DNA from 2 places in the Nonomuraea sp. NPDC003560 genome. Region 2 is predicted to be linked to the other one. Evidence: riboswitches for the same ligand, from Rfam matches in the RefSeq annotation. Region 2 holds a riboswitch; the other holds the start of a gene.
The links. Region 2 has a riboswitch for thiamine pyrophosphate ahead of ACFYUV_RS08100 (FAD-dependent oxidoreductase). Riboswitches for the same ligand answer to the same signal wherever they lie in the genome.

Region 1 (7,360 bases), on a different contig from region 2:
CGCCGCCGAGGGAGCCGCCGGGATCGTGCTGGCCGACCTGGACGAGCCCGGCGCGAGGGCCGTGGCCGACGAGATCGGCGACCGGGCGGTGGCCGTCCGCGCGGACGTCTCCGTCGAGTCCGACGTGACCGCGCTGGCCGAGCCCACCCCCTTCGGCCCGGTGGACGTGTTCTGCTCCAACGCCGGCATCATCGGCGGCTCCGGCCTCGACGCCCCCCTCCAGGAATGGACCTCCCTGTACGCGGTCAACGTCCTGGCCCACGTGCACGCCGCCCGCGCCGTCATCCCCGGCATGGTCGCCCGCGGCGGCGGCTACCTGCTGAACACCTGCTCGGCGGCCGGGCTGGTGAGCTGCCCCGGCGACGCGCCGTACGCCGTCACCAAGGCCGCGGCCATCGCCTTCGCCGAGTGGGTGGCCATCCACTACGCCGCCCAGGGCATCAAGGTCAGCGTGCTGTGCCCGCAGGGCGTGCGTACCGGGATGCTGGAACGCGGCGTCGAGGAGGACCACCTGACGGCGCGCGCCGTGGGGGCGGCGGGCGCCATCCTCGACCCCGCCGACGTGGCGACCGCCGTGATCGACGGCCTGGCCGCCGAACGGTTCCACATCCTGCCCCACCCCGAAGTGGCCGACTTCTACCGCCGCAAGGCCGAGGCCCCGGACAGATGGCTAGCCGGAATGTCCACCTTCATCACCACCCTCCAGTCTCCCCCGACCGACTGACCACGCCCGCCTCCCACCTCCCGACCAACCACGGGCGGACCCCCTCAAACCGACGGACCACGAGCCGCCTCCTCCACACCCCACAAGGGACTCCCCCTCGCCGTCGCCCTTCGCGAAAGGCCCGACCTGACCATGGACCAGCAGCTCACCCGGACCGCCCGCCAAGCCTGGCGCCGCCTGGAACCCGTCCACGGGATGATCTACTTCGTCCCCGAGGCCACCACCCGGTACGCCGCCCTCGGCCTCACCGGCATGTCCGGATATTTCACCTCACGCTCCGCCCCCTTGGGCCCCGCCCCCGCCGACCTCGTCATCGCCACGTTCTACAACTTCAACCCCGACCTCGTACGCCGCTCCCTCCCCTGGGACAAGGTCACCCCCGCCCAGGTCCTGCAAGCCCGCCGCGAAGCCGCCGCCGAAGGGCTCCGCCGGGCCGCCGTCCACGAGCTGCCCGACCTCGTCCCCGTACTCACCCTGGCCAGGCGCGCCGCCGAGGCCGCCTGCGACCACCCCCAGGGCCGCCCCCTGTTCGCCGCCCACGCCGCCCTCCCCTGGCCCGACGACCCCGTCCTCCAGCTCTGGCACGCCCAGACCCTCCTGCGGGAGTTCCGCGGCGACGGCCACGTGGCGACATTGCTGGCCGAGGGCATCACCGGCCTCGAAGCCCTCGTCCTGCACGCGGCCAGCGGCGAGGTCGCCAAGCCGTTCCTCACCATGAGCCGCGCCTGGCCCCCCGACCAGTGGGCCCACGCCGAGACCACCCTCCGCGCCCGCGGCCTCCTGACCGCCGACAACGACCTGACCCCCGAAGGCAAGTCCCTGCGCCACCACCTCGAAACCCGCACCGACACCCTGGCCATGCCCGCCTACGGCGCCCTGGGCGAACCCGACTGCGAACGCCTCGCCGCCCTGGCCCGCCCCTTCGGCCGCCGAGTGGTGGACGCCGGCCTCCTCAAGCTCCCCTGATCACCTGCGCCCGGCTTCCTCCCCGACGGCCGTCACCTGGAGGCCGGACGAGGAGACCACGGATCTGGGCGAAGCATGACGTTACCGATACCCCGTCAGGGGAAGATCGCCGGACATGTCGGAGACACCACCACCCCAGAGCCAGCCGTACCCGGGCCGTACGGACGAGATGTCCCCCGAGCCGCGCGACGAGATGCGCGGTTACGAGGGCAGGGACCTGCTGGCGGGCAAGAAGGCGCTGATCACCGGTGGCGACTCGGGCATCGGCCGGGCGGTGGCGGTGGCGTTCGCCAAGGAGGGCGCGGACGTCGCCATCGCCTACCTCGACGAGCACGACGACGCCAACCACACCCGCGGCCTGGTCGAGCAGGAGGGACGGCGGTGCGTGCTGCTGCCCGGCGACCTGGGCGACCGCGACCACTGCGCGACGGTCGTGGAGCAGGCGGTCTCCGAGCTGGGCGGCCTGGACGTCCTGGTCAACAACGTGGCCTACCAGGCGCCGGTCGACTCCCTGGAGGAGCTGACGGACGAGCAGTGGGAGCACACGTTCGCGGTCAACATCCACAGCTACTACCGCGTCACCAAGGCCGCGCTGCCGCACCTGCGGAAGGGCAGCGCGATCGTGAACACCTCCTCGATCAACGGCCTGCGCGGCAACAAGACCCTCATCGACTACGCCGCGACGAAGGGCGCGATCAACGCCTTCACCTACTCGATGGCCCAGAACCTGGTCGAGCGCGGCATCAGGATCAACGCCGTCGCCCCCGGCCCGGTCTGGACGCCGCTGATCCCGGCCACGATGCCGGAGGAGAAGGTGGCGAAGTTCGGCGATCAGGTGCCGATGAAGCGGGCCGCCGACCCCGACGAGATCGCCCCTTCGTACGTGTTCTTCGCCGCCGACCGGCTGTCCTCGTACTACACGGGCGAGGTGCTGGCCCCGATCGGCGGCGAGACGCTCCCGGGCTGACCGCGCAGGTCAGAGGTAGATCGAGCCGCCCTTCCCGAGGAACTCGGCCGCCTTGTCGGCCATGCCCGCCCGCACCTCGTGGCTGAGCTTCATCGAGCAGAACTTCGGGCCGCACATCGAGCAGAAGTGCGCGGTCTTGGCGGGCGCGGCCGGCAGGGTCTCGTCGTGGAAGGCGCGGGCGGTGTCCGGGTCGAGCGACAGGTCGAACTGGTCCTCCCAGCGGAACTCGAACCGGGCGTCCGACAGGGCGTCGTCCCACGCCTGGGCCTGCGGGTGCCCCTTGGCCAGGTCCGCCGCGTGCGCCGCGATCTTGTAGGTGATCACGCCGGTCTTGACGTCGTCGCGGTTGGGCAGGCCGAGGTGCTCCTTGGGGGTGACGTAGCAGAGCATGGCGGTGCCGTACCAGGCGATCATGGCGGCGCCGATGCCCGAGGTGATGTGGTCGTAGCCGGGGGCGATGTCGGTGACGAGCGGGCCGAGGGTGTAGAAGGGCACGTCGTCGCAGAGCTCGCGCTGCAGGTCGACGTTCTCCTTGATCTTGTGCATGGGCACGTGGCCGGGACCCTCGATCATCACCTGCACGTCGTGCGCGTGCGCGATCTTGGTCAGCTCGCCCAGGGTGCGCAGCTCGGCGAACTGGGCCTCGTCGTTGGCGTCCGCGATCGAGCCGGGGCGCAGCCCGTCGCCCAGCGAGAACGTCACGTCGTAGCGGGCCAGCAGGGCGCACATCTCGTCGAAGTGCTCGTACAGGAAGCTCTCGCGGTGGTGGGCCAGGCACCAGGCGGCCATGATCGAGCCCCCGCGCGAGACGATCCCGGTCTTGCGGCGGGCGGTCAGCGGGACGTGCGCCAGCCGCACCCCCGCGTGCACCGTCACGTAGTCGACGCCCTGCTCGCACTGCTCGATCAGGGTGTCGCGGTAGACCTCCCACGACAGCGCCTCGGGTCGCCCGCCCACCTTCTCCAGCGCCTGGTAGATGGGCACGGTGCCGACCGGGACGGGCGAGCTGCGGATGATCTGCTCGCGGGTCTCGTGGATGTTCGGCCCGGTGGACAGGTCCATGACGGTGTCGGCGCCCCACCGGGTGGCCCAGGTCATCTTCTCGACCTCCTCCTCGATCGAGGAGGTGACGGCGGAGTTGCCGATGTTGGCGTTGATCTTGACCAGGAAGTTCCGGCCGATCGCCATCGGCTCGGACTCCGGATGGTTGACGTTGGCGGGGATGACCGCCCGCCCGGCCGCGACCTCCTGCCGGACGAACTCGGGCGTCATCCCCTCCCGGACGGCCACGAACTCCATCTCCTTGGTCACCACGCCGCGCCGCGCCGCGCCGAGCTGGGTGACCGGCGACCCCCACGCCGAGCGGTCGGTACGCGACGGCCCCGAGGTGTCGTAGAGCCGCACCGACGTGCCGTTCGACAGCCTGACCTCGCGCATCGGCACCTGAAGGTCACCGATGTAGATCTTGGAAAAGCGCGCGTCGCTCATCGCGCAAACTCCCTTCGCCGGCATTATCCGGAGCAGGTTCTGGCGGTCGGCGGCTGACAGCCGTCCTCTCAGCCCGGTCCGCACCGGGCTCCCGCGTTGGTCATCGCGATCATAACCCCGCGCGTGGCAGGATCAAGGGGATGTCCGATCCCATTGCGCACACGACCGCCACCTACGACCGCATCGCGCGCCAGTTCGACGAGCAGGTCGCCGATCCGTCACCCTCGATCGTGGCCGTCCGCGACCGGTTCGCCTCAGCCCTGCCCGCCGGGGCCACGGTCGCCGACCTGGGATGCGGCCCGGGGCGCGAGTCGGCCTGGTTCGCCGGACGCGGCCTGACCACCGTGGGCGTGGACCTGTCGATCGAGATGGCCAGGCTCGCCGCCGGGCGCGGCGTGCCCACCGTCCTGGGCGATCTGCGACGCCCGCCGCTGTCGCCGGCGTCCCTGGACGGCGTCTGGTCGGCCGCGGCCCTCGTGCACGTGCCGTCCGAGCAGACCGAGGCGACGTTGCGCGCCTGGCACGCGGCGCTGCGCCCCGGCGGGGTGCTCGCGCTGATCACCGCCCTGGGCGACGGCGAGGGCTGGGAGCCGGTGCCGTACCGGACGGAGTACGAGCGCTGGTTCGTCCACCGCGACGCGGGCGACCTGCTCGCGGTGCTGGACGCGGCCGGGTTCGCGGTCGCCTGGCACGAGACGAACGTCACCCACCGCACGTGGTTCAGCGTGCTGGCGACAGCGCGCAGCTCTCCCCAGCCCTAGTCTCCAGGTCGAGCGCGAAGCCGGGGCCGCGCAGCCGGGCGGTCCCGCCGCGCGCCGACGACAGCCTGACCTCGACCGGCACGCCGTGCGCCCAGGTCACCCCGACGGTGAAGCCGCCGCGGGCGCGCAGCCCGTCGAACGAGCCCGCGCGCCAGGCGGCCGGCAGCGCGGGCAGCAGCTCGATGACGCCGGCGTGGCTCTGGAGCAGCATCTCGGCCACCCCGGCGGTCGCGCCGAGGTTCCCGTCGATCTGGAACGGCGGATGCGTGTCCCACAGGTTGGGCAGCGTGCTGGCGCGCAGTTGCCCGCCCAGCATGCTCAGGGCGCGGTCGCCGTCCTTGAGCCGGGCCCAGAAGTTGACCTTCCAGGCCATGCTCCAGCCCGTGCCGCCGTCGCCGCGCGCTTCGAGGGTGGTGCGCGCCGCGGCCAGGTGCTCGGGGGCGGTGAGCTGCGTCCCGGGGTGCAGGGCGTAGAGCTGGGAGACGTGCCGGTGCCGGTCGGACGGGTCGTCGAGGTCGGCCTTCCACTCCTGGAGCTGCCCCCAGGACCCGACCCGCAGCCCGGGATCGAGCCGGTCGGCCGCCGTGCGCAGCCGTCCGGCGAACTCGGCGTCCACGCCGAGCGTGCGCGCGGCCGCGGCCGTGCAGGCGAACAGGTCCCGGACGATCTGCTGCGGCATGGCCGCGCCCGCGGTGAAGTCGCCGTGCTCGGGCGAGTAGGCGGGCGAGACGACGAGGCTGCCGTCGCGCGCGTCGGGACACAGGTTGGCCAGCCAGAACTTGGCGGCCTCGCGCATCGCCGGATAGGCGTGCCCGCGCAGGTAGCGCTCGTCGCCGTCGAACAGGTAACGCTCGTAGAGCTGGCGCACCAGCCAGCCGGCGGCGTCCGGCATCCAGAACGACGTGGGCCAGTCGTGCACGCCCGTGAACCCGAACGGGTTGGTGTTGGAGTGCACCACCCACCCCGCGGAGCCGAACATCGACCGCGCGGTCTCGCGTCCGGGCGTGCGCAGCCCCGCCACGAACTCCTGGTACGGCACCGCCGTCTCGGCCAGGTTCGCCGGCTCGGCGGGCCAGTAGTTCATCTGCAGGTTGATGTTGGTGTGGTAGTCGGACTCCCAGGGCGGCGAGTTGGACGCGTTCCACACCCCCTGGAGGTTGGCCGGCAGCGAGCCGGGGCGGGAGGAGGCGATCAGCAGGTACCGGCCGTACTGGAAGTACAGCGTCTCCAGGGCTTTGTCGGACGGGGTTCCGGCGCCCTCGTAGGCGGCCAGCAGGCGGTCGGTCGGCAGGTCGGGCATGCGCTGGCCGAGGTCGAGGCGGACCCGGCCGAACAGCGCCCGGTGGTCGGACTCGTGCTCGGCCCGCAGCTCGGCGTACGGCCGCCGCGCCGCCGCGTCCACCGCCGCCGTGACGCGCGCCGCCGGGTCCGGGCCGCGGTAGCCGGGGTGGACGGGCGCGTAGTCGGTGGCCGCCGAGAAGACGAACACCGCGCTGTCGGCGCCCGTCACCACGACGCGGTCGCCCTCGTCCGTACGGGTGCCGCCCTCGGTCAGCACCTGGACCTGGCCCTCGTACACCAGCCCGTTGTCGGCGAGCACGCCCCGGACGCGCAGCCGTCCGGCTTCGGCGGTCACTTCCTCCCCGCCGTCATGCGCGGTGCCGAAGCGCAACGTGAACCCCACCCGTCCCGGACGTCCCGCCGTCAGCCTGCCGACGATGACGTGCGCCGGGTACGAGGCGAAATATTCCCTGGTGAGGACCACACCGTCGGCGTCCTCGTACGTCACGGCGGCCACCGCCGTCTCCAGGTCGAGCGTGCGCCGGTAGCCGCCGGAGAAACCGCCGGTCACGTCGAGCAGCAGCTCGCCGAAGTTCTGGTACGCCCCGAAGCCGGGAATGTGCCCCACCGTGCTGTAGGACGGGTTCCCCAGGATCGCGGCCACCTCCTCCGGCGCCATCGACCCCCGCTCGTCGATGACCCGCCGCACCGCCTCCACAGCGCCGGGACGGTCCGCCGGCCAGTTGCCGGATCCACCGGGCTCCGCGCTGCCCGGACCGCCGGTCCACAACGACTTCTCGTTGAGCTGGACGCGCTCGGTCTCAAGCGTCCCGAACACGCAGGCGCCGAGTGCTCCGTTGCCGATCGGCAGGACGTGTCCTTCCCAACGGGGGGCGGGCTCGTCGTACCGGAGCGTCAGCATGGCGATCAGCCTAAGGTTTGGCGATCGCCCCTGGCGGTACGGACTCCCTCAGGGGAACTATGATGAAGATCGCCGCTGTGGCCGCGATCGTGGCTCTCGCCACGATCGGACCGGCTGCCGCCTCTGGGGACGGCATCGAGCAGCAGGAAGTGAGCAAGCAGCAATACCGGACGCTGACCGCCCAGTGCCGCTACGCCGACACACCGGCCCTGCGCCAGAAGTGCAGGCAGGCGGTCAAGGACAACTACCGT
Region 2 (7,360 bases):
ACAACTGGCTGAGCAAGCACGAGGTGGTGTGGGCGGCCGGCGGCCACCCGCTGACGGTCTTCCCGACGACGTTCGAGGAGTTGGTGGCGATCACCGGAGGCACTCCGGTCGACGTCGAGTAATGTGCGACGAGTGATCGAGTTTCGCGGGGCGGGCCCGGCCGAGTTCACCGAACGCCTGGACACGGTGATCGACATCTACACGGCGGCGATGAACCCGCCCCCCGAGCAGATCGCCGGCCGCAAGACCATCATGCGCAACCACGGCACATATCCCCATTTCCAGTGCTATTTCGCAGAGTTGCGCGACCCGACCGGTGTGGCGCGCCCCCGGATCGTCGGCTTCGCGTACGGCTTCCGCGGCGCGACCGGCCAGTGGTGGCACGACGTGGTGAGCAGGGCGCTGGCCGACGAGGCGGGCGAGGAGGCCGCGCACGCCTGGATGGGCCACGCGTTCGAGCTGGCCGAGATCCACGTGCACCCCGACCACCAGGGCAAGGGCATCGGCCGGGCCATGATCCGGACTCTGTGCGCAGGCCGCGCCGAGCGCTCGGCCGTGTTGTCCACGCACGACCGCCCCACGGCCGCCCGCCACCTCTACGCCAGCATGGGCTTCGCCGACCTGCTGACCCGCTTCGTCTTCCCCGGCGGCCACGAGGAGTACGCGATCGTCGGCCGCCCACTCCCCCTCGACTGAGGACGTCGCACATCACCGCAGGTAAAGCCCGCACTCGGAGGGTTTGCCAGGTCATGCCCGAGGGCATCTTCATGACAGAAAGTGACGGACACATTACCGACTGGATACCACCCCCTGCCCGTCACCCGCCCGGTCCCCCTGCGGGCGGGTGACGGGCATCCGCTCTGGGTGGGCCGGGACGGCGGGTCAGGCGGTGGCGGCGACCGGCGTCAGGCGCTGGAACACCTCGCGCGAGGCGCTGGACCGGTTGAACGTGATGAAGTGGATGCCGGGCGCGCCCTCGTCGAGCAGCCGCTGGCACAGCTCCGCGCCGTGCTCGATGCCGAGCGCCCGCACCGCGGCCGGGTCGTCGGCGACCGCCTCGAAGCGGGCCGCCACCTCGGCCGGGAACGGCGCCCCCGAAAGCTGCTCCGACCGCGCGATGGTGCTCATCTGCGTGACCGGCATGATGCACGGGATGATCGGCGTGTCACAGCCCTGGGCCGCCACCCGGTCGCGCAGCCGCAGGTAGTCGTCGGCCTGGAAGAACATCTGGGTGATCGCGTAGTCGGCCCCCGCGCGGCACTTGCGCACGAAGTACTCGGTGTCGGACTCGATCGACGGCGAGCGCGGATGCTTGTACGGGAACGCCGCCACCCCCACGCAGAACTCGCCCGCCTGCCGGATGAGCCGCACCAGCTCCTCGGCGTAGAGCACGCCCTCGGGATGCCGCACCCACTCGGCGGTCGGGTCGCCGGGCGGGTCGCCGCGCACGGCCAGGATGTTGCGCACCCCCGCGTCGGCGAAGCGGCCGACCAGGTGGCGCAGCTCGCGCAGCGAGTGGTTGACCGCCGTGAAGTGCGCCACAGGGGTGAGCGTGGTGTCGTGGGCCAGGCGCTCGACGATGTCGACCGTGCGGTCGCGGGTCGAGCCGCCGGCCCCGTAGGTCACCGACACGAACGTGGGGCGCAGGGACTCCAGCTCCCTGATCGCCTTCCACAGCTGCCGCTCGCCCTCGTCGGTCTTCGGCGGGAAGAACTCGAAGGAGAACGACCGGCCACCGGTGGCGAGCAGCTCGCGGACGGTGGGGACACGATCGGGCAGGATGGAGGGTCGACCAAGCGCCATGTCCCAAGCGTACAGGCCGGTGTCCGGGTCGGCCGCCCCTAGACCGGGGACCCGACCCCGAGTCCGCGCCCACTAGTCTCAAGGCATGACCACTGACGCCGCGAGCATGGACGCCCTGCGCACCCAGGTGGAGCGCGCCCTCGGGGAGTTCGTCGAACGGCAGCTGCCCGCCTCGGGCGACGCCGAGCTCGAACCGCTGCGCGCCGCCGCGGGCGACCTGCTGGCCGGCGGCAAGCGCCTGCGTCCCGCGTTCTGCTACTGGGGCTGGCGCGGCGCGGGCGGCACCGACGTGCCCGAGATCTTCACCGCCGCCGCGTCGCTGGAGCTGTTGCAGGCCAGCGCGCTCGTGCACGACGACGTGATGGACAAGAGCGACCTGCGCAGGGGCATGCCGGCCGCCCACCGCCGTTTCCAGTCCCTGCACGAGAAGGAGGGCTGGCACGGCTCGGCCGAGCAGTTCGGCGAGGGGGCCGCCATCCTGCTGGGCAACCTGCTGCTGGTGTGGTCGGGCGAGATGTGGCGCACCAGCGGCCTGCCGCCGGCGTCGCTGGCCGCCGCCCAGCCCGTCCACGACCACATGCGCACCGAGCTGATGTGCGGCCAGTACCTCGACCTGCTGGAGCAGGCCCACGGCGAGAACACCTTCGAGTCGGCGCTGCGGGTGGCGCTGTTCAAGAGCGGCAAGTACTCGGTGGAGCAGCCGCTCAGGCTCGGCCTGGTGCTCGCGGCCGGCGCGCTGGAGCCGTGGATGGACGAGCTGTGCACCGGCTACGGCCGCCGCGTCGGCATCGCCTTCCAGCTCAGGGACGACATCCTCGGCGTCTTCGGCGACCCGGCCCAGACCGGCAAGCCGGCCGGCGACGACCTGCGGGAGGGCAAGCGCACGATGCTGGTGGCCCGCACGCTGGCCGGGGCGGCCCCGGAGGCGGCCGCGACGGTGCGCAGGCTGCTCGGCGACCCCGCGCTCGACGAGGACGGGGTGAGCACGCTGCGCGAGATCATCACGGACAGCGGCGCGCTGCGGGAGTGCGAGGACCTGATCGCCGGCTATCTCGCGGACGCGCTGGCCGCGCTCGACGAGGCGCCGGTCACCGCCGGGTCGCGCACGGCGCTGACCGAGCTGGCCATCGCCGCGACGTCCCGCAGGACCTGACCCCGGGCCCCCGGTACCGGCGGCCGGCCTGAGCGGCCCGCTTCGGCAGGCGGCCTCGCCGCGGAGTGCGGGCGCCCGTTGTGGACGGGCGCCCGGTCGTGTCAGGGGGCAGTGTCAGGGTCAAAGGGGCAAGGGGTCAGGGGGTCAGGCGTTTGGCGAACTCGGCCGCCGCCGCCCCCGGGTCCTCCGCGTCGGTGATCGCGCGTACGACCACCACGCGGCTCACGCCGTACGACATGACCTCGTCGAGGTTGGTGAGGTCGATGCCGCCGATCCCGAACCACGGCCGCGGCGCGGCCGCCCCCGGGGCCGGTCCCAGTGAGGCCGCGTGCCGCAGCAGCGCCGGGCCGGGCGCGTGCCGGCCCGGCTTGGTCGGCGTGGGCCAGATCGGGCCGCAGCAGAAGTAGTCGACGCCCTCCTCCACGGCCGCGGCGGACGCCTCGGCGACGGAGTGGGTGGACCGGCCGATGACGATGTCGTCGCCGAGCATCTCTCGGGCGACCGTCACGGGAAGGTCGTCCTGCCCCAGGTGGAGCACGTCGGGCCGGGCGGCGAAGGCGATGTCCGCCCGGTCGTTGACGGCCAGCAGCTTGCCGTGCCGGTCGCAGGCGTCGCGGAAGACTTCCAGGAGCGCGAGTTCTTCGCGTGCCTCCAGGCCCTTCTCCCGCAGCTGGATGATGTCCACGCCGCCGGCCAGCACCGAGTCGAGGAACTCTGCCAGGTCGCCGCGGTCGCGGCGGCCGTCGGTGCAGAGATAGAGGCGGGCCTCAGAAAGCGAGGGCCTGGGCACGCCGCTTGACCTCCGTGTGACGGCCGGCCTTGATCGCCTCGATGGGCGACCCCGGCAGGGACTCGTCTGGGGTGAAGAGCCAGCGCAGCGACTCGATGTCGTCGTAGCCGGCGTCCTGCAACACGGTCAGTGTGCCGGGCAGGCCCTTCATCACGTCCTTCCCGTCGAGGAACACCGCGGGAACCTGTGGCCCGCCGCCGCCACGGCGCACGCCGAGCAGCTTGTGGTCCTTGAGGAGTTGCTTGGCCCGCCCGATCGAGAGGTCGAGGCGTGAGGCCACTTCGGGGAGAGTGAGCCACTCGTCGACGAGCTGGTCGGTCTCCCGGTCGATCTGTGCAACAGAAAGCGTCACGAAACCACAACTACCACATGCCGTCCTTGCTCAAACAACACAATCCCGTAGGGGGACCTCTGGATCTACCAGGCGTTCTGTGTCGAGGCGATGCCCGCCTTCGATGATCCTACGGCCCTGCACGTAGTCCCGGGGCCGGTCGACGGCGAGCACGGCGGCGAGGGTGTCGCCGGACGTCAGCCAGACGGCCGACCACTTGCCCTCGGGCTCGCCCCGGTAGAGCAGGCGGTCGCCGGAGGGGTGGTGGCCGATGTACTGGACCATGTGGCCGAACTGCTCGGACCAGAAGTAGGGGGCCGGGTCGTAGACGGCCTCCTCCCCCAGCAGGGTCGCGGCGGCGACCTCGGGCGAGCCGAGCGCGGTGTCCCAGTGCTCGACGCGCAGCCGGACGCCGTAGCGGCGCGACCACCAGGCCGCGCAGTCGCCGGCGGCGACCACGTTCGGCATGGACGTGCGCAGGTGCTCGTCGGTGACGACGCCGTTGTGCAGGTCGATGTCGGAGCCGGCCAGCCACTCGACGGCCGGGCGCACGCCGATGCCCGTGACGACCACGTGCGCCTGGACGAACTCGCCGCCCACCAGCCGCACGCCGCCCTCGTCCACCTCGTCGACCATGGTGTTCAGGCGCAGGTCGATGCCGTCGTACCAGTGTCGCGTGCGGGCGCCGATCTCCGGGCCCACGGCGTTGGACAGCGGGGCGGGGCCGGCCTCGATCACGGTCACCGAGCAACCGGCCTTGCGGGCGGCGGTGGCGACCTCGGCGCCGATCCAGCCGGCGCCGATGATCGCCACATGGGCTCCGGCCACGAGCCCGGCGCGCAGCTCGTGGGCGTCGTCGAGGGTGCGCAGGACGTGCTGGGGGCCGTCGCCGGGCACGGTGATCGGCTCGGTGCCGGTGGCGATCACGAGGCCGTCGTAGCCGAGCTCGCCCTCGGTCGTCTCCACGACGCCCTCGCGCAGGGCCTTGGCGGTGACGCCTGGCCAGAAGTCGACCTCCAGCGCGTCGAGGTCGGCCTCCAGGAAGCTGGAGTCGGCCGCGCCGGACAGCACGGCCTTGGACAACGGCGGACGGTCGTAGGGCCGATGGCGCTCCTGGCCGATCAGCGTGATCCGTCCGGTGAAGCCGCGCCCGCGCAGCGCCTCCGCGCTGCGCAGCCCGGCCAGGCCCGCTCCCACCACTACGACATGGTTCACGTTCATGACCATAACGGGGGCGGTGCCGGCACGTCGCGCCGAGGCCGTAGGCTGGAGGCGCAAGACGCGCGGGAGTCCGGCCGTCACCGGGCTGAGAGGAAGGCTTGAGCGGGCCTTCGACCGCAAGACACCTGATCCGGATCATGCCGGCGAAGGGAGCGCGGATGAATGTGATCGTGGGCGGCGGGGTCGTCGGGTTGTCGATCGCCTGGCGGCTGGCCCGCGAGGGGCTGCCCGTCACGGTGGTCGATCCGGCCCCGGGGCGCGGGGCGTCCTACGCGGCGGCCGGGATGCTGGCGCCCGTCAGCGAGGTCGCCTACACCGAGGAGCCTTTGCTGCGGCTGGGGGCCGCCTCGCTGAGCCGATGGCCGTCCTTCGCCGCCGAACTGGCCGCCGACGCGGGCCTCGGCCCGGACCTCGGTGCGGGCTTCGGGGCAGGTCTCGGCACGGGGCTGAGCGGCGGTTCCGGTGGCGGGGCCGGGGCGAGGGCCGAGGCGAGGGCCGGGGAGGCGTTCGGGGGCGCGTTCGGGGTGATCGGGCCGGAGGGGGCCGCTGGCCGTGCGCTCGACCTGCGCGCCGACGGCACGCTCGACGTCGCCTTCGGGGCCGACGACCTCGCGGCGCTCGACGACCTGGCGGCGTTCATGGACAAGCTGGGGCTGCGGGTCGAGCGGCTGACCGGGCGCGAGTGCCGGCGTCTGGAGCCCATGCTGGCCCCTTCGGTGCGCGGCGGGCTGCTGGCCCCCGGTGACGCCTGGGTCGATCCGCGCCGGGTCACGGCGGCGCTGCTGGCCGCGCTCGACCGGCTGGGCGTGCCCGTGGTGCGGGCGCGGGTGACCGGCCTGCTGCGCGACGGCGACGCCGCTCCAGGCGCCGCGACCGGCGCTGGGACCGGCTCTGGCACCGGCGCTCTGACCGGTGCTGGGATCGGCTCCGGGACCGGCGGTGGGATCAGCTCTGGGACCGGCGCTGGGATCGGTGCTGGGGCAGGCGGTGCGGCAGGACCTGTGGCGGGAGCCGTGACAGGTGCTGCGACTGGTGCTGTGAGGGGGGTGCGGCTTGAGGCCGTGCCCGGTCAGCCTGAGCCGGCGGTGCTGGAGATCGCGGCCGAGCGGGTGGTGCTGGCCGCCGGGGCGTGGAGCGGGGAGCTGGCCGACGTGCCCGTCCGGCCGGTCAAGGGGCAGATCATGCGGTTGCGCTCGCCGCAGCCGCTGCTCGGCCGGTGCGTACGCGGGATGGTGCACGGCGCGCCCGTCTACCTCGTCCCCAGGGGCGACGGCGAGCTGGTGCTCGGGGCGACCCAGGAGGAGCTGGGGTTCGACACCCGGGTGACCGCGGGCGGGCTCTACGAGCTGCTGCGCGACGCCAGGGAGCTGGTGCCGGGCGTCACCGAGCTGGAGGTCGCCGACGTGGTCGCCGGGCTGCGTCCGGGCACCCCCGACAACCTGCCGATCATCGGGGCGGGCGAGGTCCCGGGGCTGGTGCTGGCGACCGGCCACCATCGGGGCGGGGTGCTGCTGGCTCCCCTGACGGCGGCCCTGGTCGCGTCGGCGGTGCTGACACCGTCCACGACGACGGCGTCCCCGGCGGCGGCCCCGGCAACGGCCCAGACAGGCACACAGGCCGGGGCCCCGGCGGCGGTGCAGACAGGCACGCAGCCGGCGGCCCAAGCGGCGGCCCAAGCGGCGGCTCAGGCAGCGGCTCGGGTGGCGGGGGTTTCGACGGGCGCGGGGATTCTGACGGGTGAGGAGGGCGAGCTGGCCGCGCTGTGCTCGCCCGCGAGATTTCGGGATATTTCATGATTGTGACGATCAACGGCGCCGCGCACGAGGTGGCCGACGGCACCACCGTGGCCCAGGCCGTACGGACGCTGACCACCGCCACCACCGGCGTGGCCGTGGCCGTGAACGACGAGGTGGTGACGCGGAGCTCGTGGGAGACGACGGCGCTCGGCGACCGCGACCGCGTCGAGGTGCTGACGGCGGTGCAGGGTGGATGAGCTGATCATCGCCGGGGAGAAGTTCGCCTCCCGGCTCATCATGGGCACCGGCGGCGCGCCCTCCCTGGA

Region 1: linked by a shared signal. The riboswitch ahead of thiC (phosphomethylpyrimidine synthase ThiC) and the one ahead of ACFYUV_RS08100 (FAD-dependent oxidoreductase) in region 2 are both predicted to bind thiamine pyrophosphate.

What each region holds. Positions count from the first base shown of each region.
Region 1 covers NZ_JBIAOF010000003.1:479,660-487,019, forward strand. Annotated here, with positions in the region: gene ACFYUV_RS13165 (SDR family oxidoreductase) at 1-724, shown strand, start outside; gene ACFYUV_RS13170 (hypothetical protein) at 857-1,690, shown strand; gene ACFYUV_RS13175 (SDR family oxidoreductase) at 1,806-2,657, shown strand; gene thiC (phosphomethylpyrimidine synthase ThiC) at 2,667-4,145, opposite strand; TPP riboswitch at 4,138-4,250, opposite strand; gene ACFYUV_RS13185 (class I SAM-dependent methyltransferase) at 4,286-4,906, shown strand; gene ACFYUV_RS13190 (glycoside hydrolase N-terminal domain-containing protein) at 4,866-7,109, opposite strand; gene ACFYUV_RS13195 (hypothetical protein) at 7,169-7,360, shown strand, end outside.
Region 2 covers NZ_JBIAOF010000002.1:587,547-594,906, reverse strand. Annotated here, with positions in the region: gene ACFYUV_RS08135 (YbaK/EbsC family protein) at 1-122, shown strand, start outside; gene ACFYUV_RS08130 (GNAT family N-acetyltransferase) at 133-696, shown strand; gene metF (methylenetetrahydrofolate reductase [NAD(P)H]) at 883-1,803, opposite strand; gene ACFYUV_RS08120 (polyprenyl synthetase family protein) at 1,889-2,956, shown strand; gene thiE (thiamine phosphate synthase) at 3,093-3,746, opposite strand; gene ACFYUV_RS08110 (Rv2175c family DNA-binding protein) at 3,724-4,098, opposite strand; gene ACFYUV_RS08105 (NAD(P)/FAD-dependent oxidoreductase) at 4,129-5,298, opposite strand; TPP riboswitch at 5,351-5,467, shown strand; gene ACFYUV_RS08100 (FAD-dependent oxidoreductase) at 5,457-7,094, shown strand; gene thiS (sulfur carrier protein ThiS) at 7,091-7,291, shown strand; gene ACFYUV_RS08090 (thiazole synthase) at 7,284-7,360, shown strand, end outside.